2 regions of the Achromobacter sp. NPDC008082 genome follow, and region 1 is predicted to be linked to the other one. Evidence: predicted binding sites of a transcription regulator. Region 1 holds the regulator's gene; the other holds the start of a gene.
The links. Region 1 encodes FliA, which starts transcription of late flagellar genes. Its sites were predicted from a motif close to CTAAAGTTTNNNNNNNNNNNGCCGNTA; they were not measured.
Positions count from the first base shown of each region.

Region 2: a site for FliA is predicted at 1,957-1,983, ahead of ACFZAI_RS06700 (FlxA-like family protein). Genes of this name have one in related genera too.

Region 1 covers NZ_JBIBIB010000005.1:609,305-612,715, forward strand. Annotated here, with positions in the region: gene ACFZAI_RS22665 (methyltransferase regulatory domain-containing protein) at 1-1,033, opposite strand, end outside; gene ACFZAI_RS22670 (RNA polymerase sigma factor FliA) at 1,101-1,856, opposite strand; gene flhD (flagellar transcriptional regulator FlhD) at 2,286-2,609, shown strand; gene flhC (flagellar transcriptional regulator FlhC) at 2,641-3,222, shown strand; gene motA (flagellar motor stator protein MotA) at 3,341-3,411, shown strand, end outside.
Region 2 covers NZ_JBIBIB010000001.1:1,489,225-1,492,635, reverse strand. Annotated here, with positions in the region: gene ACFZAI_RS06710 (methyl-accepting chemotaxis protein) at 1-515, shown strand, start outside; gene ACFZAI_RS06705 (solute carrier family 23 protein) at 565-1,887, opposite strand; gene ACFZAI_RS06700 (FlxA-like family protein) at 2,024-2,446, shown strand; gene ACFZAI_RS06695 (ABC transporter substrate-binding protein) at 2,577-3,411, shown strand, end outside.

The DNA of each region.
Region 1 (3,411 bases):
GGCGATGCTCTGCCGATGCGCCTGCGGTCGGCGCAGCCGCGTCGAGCTTGGCCGCGAAATGCATGGCTTTGAAGGCGCTGCCTTCTGGCTGGGCCAGCATCTGGCCCGCGCGATCCGCGTGCACCAGCAGGCTCTTGCGAAACGAGCGTCCCACCGCGAAATCCAGATATTGCTCGCGCATTTCGCGGTTGCTATTGGCAGACAGGCCATTCAGGCCAAGCGCGACCTTGGCGCCGTAGGTCGATGCAAAGGTCAAATGCGGTTCGGCGTCCGTAACATAGGCCAGGCCGGCCTGTTGCGCGGCGGCTGCAAATTCCAGGAAGTAGCAAGGCGTGTTGATCGCTTCCAGGTATTCGTGCAGAAGGTAATGGTCGGACTGACCGCGCAGCTTGCCCGCAACATTTTGCAGCGCAGCGTGCAGCGGGTTGTTGTGCCAAAGGCCGTTTTCGATGAGATCCAGCATTTCCTTGGCGCTGGCCAGTTTGTCCTGCGCCGTCTGTGCACCGAAGCTGTTCAGGATCATCGCGTCGCGAACCACGTCGGCGGCTTTCCAACCCGGGTAGGTGTTGTAACTAATATAGGCAATCCCTTCCGGGGCCAGGTTTTCCCGGCAGATGCGCAAGATCGCGTCGCGCACTTCGGGGGGCACCCAGCTGAACACGCCGTGGCAAATGATGTAGTCGAATTGCCCGAATTCGGGAGTGATGTCGGTCAGGCTCATCGCGCGCAGATCGAGATTGCGCGCGCCGACTTTCTCGGCGATCTGCTGGCCGGCCTCGATCTGTTGAGGCGCCAGGTCAATGCCCACTACCTGCGCGCCGGGGTAGGCCATCGCAAAGGGCAGCAGGTTCCCGCCGGCGGCGCCACCCAGTTCCAGCACGCGCGCGTTGTCCAGCGCGGGCGTGGCCAATCCATAAAGACTCGCTACCGCACGTAAGTTGCCTGGCGATGTATAGGCGAACGCATTCGAAATGTACGGGGTTTCGTCGTAGGCGTCAGAAATTGCCTGCGTCAAATTATCGGCTGCGGTCATGACTGAATTCCAGGGATAGGGCGGGGGATGTGCGGCATGCGTGCGCGAACGCGCACGCGGTGTGAACTCAAATAATCTGCGCGATCTGCCCCTCCTGGGGCAGCTCTTGCCAAGCCTGTTCCTTCAGCTTGGCGCGAATGCGAGCCGTTGCTTGCGATCTCAACTGGCACACGCGTGCTTCGGTCACGTTCATGATCGCGCCAATCTCTTTCAGATTCAGGCCTTGCTCGTAACACAGCGACAGCAACAGTTTTTCCCGGTCGGGCAGGGCGTCGATTGCGTGCACCAGCGCCTGGCGGAAATCGCCTGCCAATAGAGAATCCAGCGGATTGCCGCCTGCCGAACCATGGTTCAGTGTTGCAGCCCAATCCGATTGACCGGACGCGGAGTCCGTTTCGGTCGTGAAATCTTCGTAGTGAACGATCTGCACGCCTTGCGCGTCGTGCAGCAACGATTGGTATTCGTCGATCGGAATTTCAAGCTGCTGGGCGATTTCGGCTTCGGAGGGGGCGCGCATCAAGCGCTGCTCCAGCTGGGAAATGGCCTGTTCGATTTTGCGCGCCTTGGCGCGGACGCTGCGTGGCAGCCAGTCCTGGCTGCGAAGCTCGTCCAGCATCGCGCCACGGATACGGGTCGTGGCGTAGGTCTCGAATTGGGCGTCTGCCGTTTCCTGATAGCGCCTTACGGCGTCAAGCAGGCCGATCATGCCGGCCTGTATCAGGTCGTCAAGCTCAACGCTGGCGGGTAGCCGGGCGAGCAATTGCAGGGCCAGCTTCCGCACTAGCGGGGCATATTCGACCAAGCTGTCTTCTGCGTGGGGCATTGCGGGAATGTCAGGCGGTGTCCATCGTGACGCATTGTCGGTCGTTGTCAATTTGCGACATTGTCGACAAACGCGCGGCTGCACTAAAGCTAGCAATCAGGTGATCGTCAAGGTGCCATTGTCGGCACTGCACAACATTTCATTCCCCGAAGTACGCAATGTTTTGAATGCTTATTTGCCAAATTGACGTAAATTCGTCACCGATTTCTATGTCAAGGTGTGTCTATTTTCACAAGTTGCGCAATATCAACAAAGATTTGTCATATAAGTCATAGAAAATGACATCACCTGTGGTAAATTTTACTTAAATTGCGAACAAATGATACATTTCGCATTAAAACAGGATGCAGCAGCAGTCAGGTAACCGTAGGTTGCCGACGCTTTTGGATATCAAGCCCCGTGGGTGGGATCAGGGATAGGGAGTAGGGCGTGCAACAAGTCGAAAATTCTTTGCTGGCAGACATTCGTGAAGTGAATCTGTCATATCTGTTACTTGCGCAACGAATGTTGCGTGATGACTATGCTGCGTCGATGTTCCGTCTGGGGTTCAGCAATGAAGTTGCTGACATCCTGATGCGACTGTCGCCGGCACAACTGGTGAAACTGGCCAGCTCCAGTTCGCTGCTGTGCCGCTTCCGTTTTGATGATTACAGCCTGTTGTCGGCGCTGACCCATGACGTTCTGGGTGGTGCGCTGCAACAAGCCCATGCAACGATCCTGCTGGCCAAGCAACCTGTAGAAGAACTGGCCTGACCGCCACTCGACTCCCCAAACGGAACGTGTAATGGCCTCCAAAAGCGTATCTCAGGAAGCGGACGATATCCTGCTTGCCAGCTCCATGATTACCCTAGGAGCTCGTTTGCAAGTGCTCGAGGCGGAAACCGCCCTCAGCCATGACCGCCTTGCACGCTTGTACCGGGAAATCCGCGGTTGCTCGCCACCCAAGGGCATGCTGCCTTTCTCGGTTGACTGGTTCATGACCTGGCTGCCGAATATTCATTCGTCGCTGTTCTACAACGTGTATTCGTTTTTGAATGCGCGCACCAGCAGCAAAGGCATCCGCGCCATCATCGATGCGTATCGCCTTTATCTGGAGAACGCCGGCCTGGACACGGCGGAAAACGCCGAGCCCGTCCTGAGCTTTACCCGCGCCTGGATGCTGGTGCGTTTCTTTGACAGCGGCATGCTCCAGCTGTCCGCCTGCCGCCAGTGCGGCGGCCATTTCATCGCCCACGCTCACGATCCGCAATCGGATTTTGTGTGCGCCATTTGCCGGCCGCCACCTCGCGCCGGCAAGACGCGCGCCGCGGCAAAAGCACGTGCGGGCAACCGCCCGGCGCCCGCCGTCGACGCCGCGCGTCCTTGACCTCCCGCGTCCAAATACATCAAAAGCCCTGGAAAACTCCCCGTAACCCGCCTTTTTGGGTCGGGGGGAACAGGGGATCATTGACGCCAGTTTTAGACTTCGTTGGCAGGGGCCTGATGTGTTGATTGTTATCGGTTTTCTCGTGGTGATCGTGTCGGTCGTCGGCAGCTTCATAGCGCTGGGCGGCCA
Region 2 (3,411 bases), on a different contig from region 1:
CCAATATCCTGGCGTTGAACGCCGCCGTGGAAGCGGCCCGCGCGGGGGAACAGGGCAAGGGATTCGCGGTGGTTGCGGGTGAAGTGCGCAACCTGGCGCAGCGCGCCGCGCAGGCCGCCAAAGAGATCAAGACCCTGATTGAAGCGTCGGTGGATACGGTGCAGGCCGGGTCGGCCCAGGTGGCGGCCGCCGGGCAGACCATGCAGGAAATTGTGGCGTCCGTGCAGCGGGTGACGGACATCATGGGCGAGATCTCGGCCGCTTCGGCCCAACAGGCCAGCGGCATCGATCAGGTCAGCCTGGCGGTCTCGCAAATGGATGAGGTAACGCAGCAGAACGCGGCGTTGGTGGAAGAGGCGTCAGCCGCCGCTTCCGCCATGGAGGAGCAGGCGCGCCGCTTGTCCGAGACGACTGCCGTCTTCAAGACGCAGTCGGGGCAAGTGATTGACGCCACGCCAGTGGTGGCCTCCCCGCTTGCCCACGCCAAGTCGTCGGCGCGTTTGTCGCGGTCTTGATCGGGCGCCAGCCTACGCGGGCCGCAAGACCCTGCGCAGGCTAACCCGATCAGACGACAGCCGGCGCGCGGCGGCGCAGCAAAGCGTACAGAATGATGGCGCCGAAAGTGGCGGTGCCGATGCCGCCCAGCATGAAATCGCCCAGCTTGATCGTGAAGTCGCCCGCGCCCAGCACCAGGGTCACGGCGGCCACGATCAGGTTGCGGTTGTCGCTGAAGTCCACCTGGTTGACCACCCAGATGCGGGCGCCGGCGATCGCGATCAGGCCGAACACCACGACTGACATCCCGCCCAGAACCGGGCCGGGAATCGTCTGGATCAGCGCGCCGAACTTGGGCGAGAAGCCCAGCACGATGGCGATCAGCGCGGCCACCACGAAGACCAGCGTGGAATAAATGCGGGTAACCGCCATCACGCCGATGTTCTCGGCGTAGGTCGTGACGCCGGTGCCGCCCACCGCGCCCGAGACCATCGTCGCCACGCCGTCGCCGACGAAAGCACGGCCGAGGTAACGGTCCAGATCCTGCCCGGTCATGGCGCTGACCGCCTTCACGTGGCCCAGGTTTTCGGCGACCAGGATGATCGCAACCGGCACGATCAGGCCCATGGCTTCGGCCTTGAAGACGGGCGCCGCAAAATGCGGCAGCCCGATCCAGGCGGCCGCCGCCACGCCGGAGAAGTCGATCGGCTTGCCCAGCCCCATGCCATTGGCCAGCACGGCGTAGATCACGCAGGCCAGAATCAGGCCGACCAGGATCAGCAGCCGCTGAACCATGCCCTTCGTATAGACGGCGATGCCGCCCACGCAGACGATGGTGACCAGCGCCATGAAGGTATCGAAGCCCGACGCGCCCATCGCGCCCTTGGCCGCAATCGGCGCCAGATTCAGGCCGATCACCGCGACAACCGCGCCCGTCACCACGGGCGGCATCAGCGTGTCGATCCAGTTGGCCCCGCCGCCCGAGCGCGCATTCACGATCCAGACGATGACGCCGATCAGCGTGTAGGCCAGGCCGCAGGCGATGATGGCGCCCAGCGCCACCCCGATGTTCGCGTTGGCCCCGCCCCCAGCGTACCCGGTCACGGCAATGACGCCGCCGATGAAGGCAAAGCTGGAACCCAGATAGCTGGGCACGCGGCCGCCCACGAACAGGAAGAAGATCAGCGTGCCGATCCCCGACATCAGGATGGCGACGTTGGGGTCAAAGCCCATCAGCAGGGGCGCCAGCACGGTCGAGCCGAACATCGCCACCACGTGTTGCGCGCCCATGGCGACGTTCTTGGGCCAGGACAGCCGTTCATCGGGCGCAATGATGACGCCGGGCTCGGCGTCGTCCGCCAGGCGCCAACGCGGGAAATAGGAATTGGACATGGGAATCCCAAAGAAGGTGTTGGGGTGAGCGGGCGCCAGTGTAAAGGGGGCCGCGAAAACGGGGCAATGCTTAAGTTCGCAGCAAAAATGCCGTAGCTAGGGAAAGCCCCAAGATCAATAACCAAACGGAGCCTTCATGGCGACCAATCCCATCAGCGGCGTCTCCCGAATCAACTCGTTGGCCGACCTGTGGGCCGAACGTATCCAGGCCAATAAAGAAGCCAAGTCGGCTGCCGGCGGCGAAGCCGTGTCGGTCAGCGACGAAGGCAAGATCCGCGTCAACGCGCCGGGCGCCTCGAAAGTGAATGCCGCCAAGGCCAGCGAGGAAACCGACAACGACGACGTATACACCCGTCAGATCAAGGCCTTGCAAAAGCAGCTCAAGCTGATCATGGAGCAGATCGCCAGGATCAAGGCCAGCGGCATGTCGGACGAAATGAAGGCGCAGCAGCTGGTGGCGCTGAACGCCCAAGCCGTGCAGATCCAGAACCAGATTTCCCAGGTGCTGGCGCAGCAGGCGCGCGACGCGCAACGCAACGGCGTCTCGGCAACGGCCTAAGGCCCCCGTGATGTCGCGGGCGCCCGGCAGCGGGCGCCCCCGATGATGATGCGCATCAAAATTTCTGATTGGACGCGTAGCAGACCAGACATTACTGTCTCCGAACAAATTAAAACTACGGAGACAAACCATGCATGCAATGCGCACAGCACTTGCAGGAGCGCTGCTGGCCGTCTGCTCGGCCCCTGCCCTGGCCGGCACCGTCACGGTGATCACGTCGTTCCCCAAAGACCTGACCCAGGCCTACAAAAGCGCCTTCGAGAAGGCTAACCCTGGCATCACGCTGGAAATCCTGAACAAGAACACGGTGTCGGGCATCGCCTACGTGCGCGAAACGCCCGCGGGCCAGCGCCCCGAAGTGTTCTGGGCAAGCGCCCCTGACGCCTTCGAAGTGCTGGGCCGCGACAAGCTGCTGGCCAAGTCGTCCGACGTGGCGAACAAAGATGTGCCAGACAAGATCGGCCACTACCCCATCAATGACCCCTCGGGCATGTACCTGGGGCAGGCGCTGGCCGGCTACGGCATTGTCTACAACACGCGCTATATCGCAGCGCACAAGATTCCCGCACCCGTCGAATGGAAAGACCTGCTGTCGCCGAAATGGTTTGGCCACGTGGGCATCACGTCTCCGTCGCGCTCAGGCACGATGCACCTGACCGTGGAAACCATTCTGCAAGGCGAAGGCTGGGATGACGGCTGGAACACGTTGCTGCGCATGTCGGGCAACAGCAGCGCCGTGACCGAGCGTTCGTTCGGCGTACCCGACGGCGTGAACAACGGCCAGTTCGGCGCAGGCCCCGTCATCGACTTCTTCGGCCTGTCCAGCAAGTACTCCAAGTTCCCGGTGGAATTCGTCTACCCGTCCGAAACCGCCATCGTGCCGGCCAACATTGCGTTGATCAACGGCGCGAAGAACACCGAAGAAGGCAAGAAGTTCATCGCCTTCACGCTGAGCCAGGCGGGCC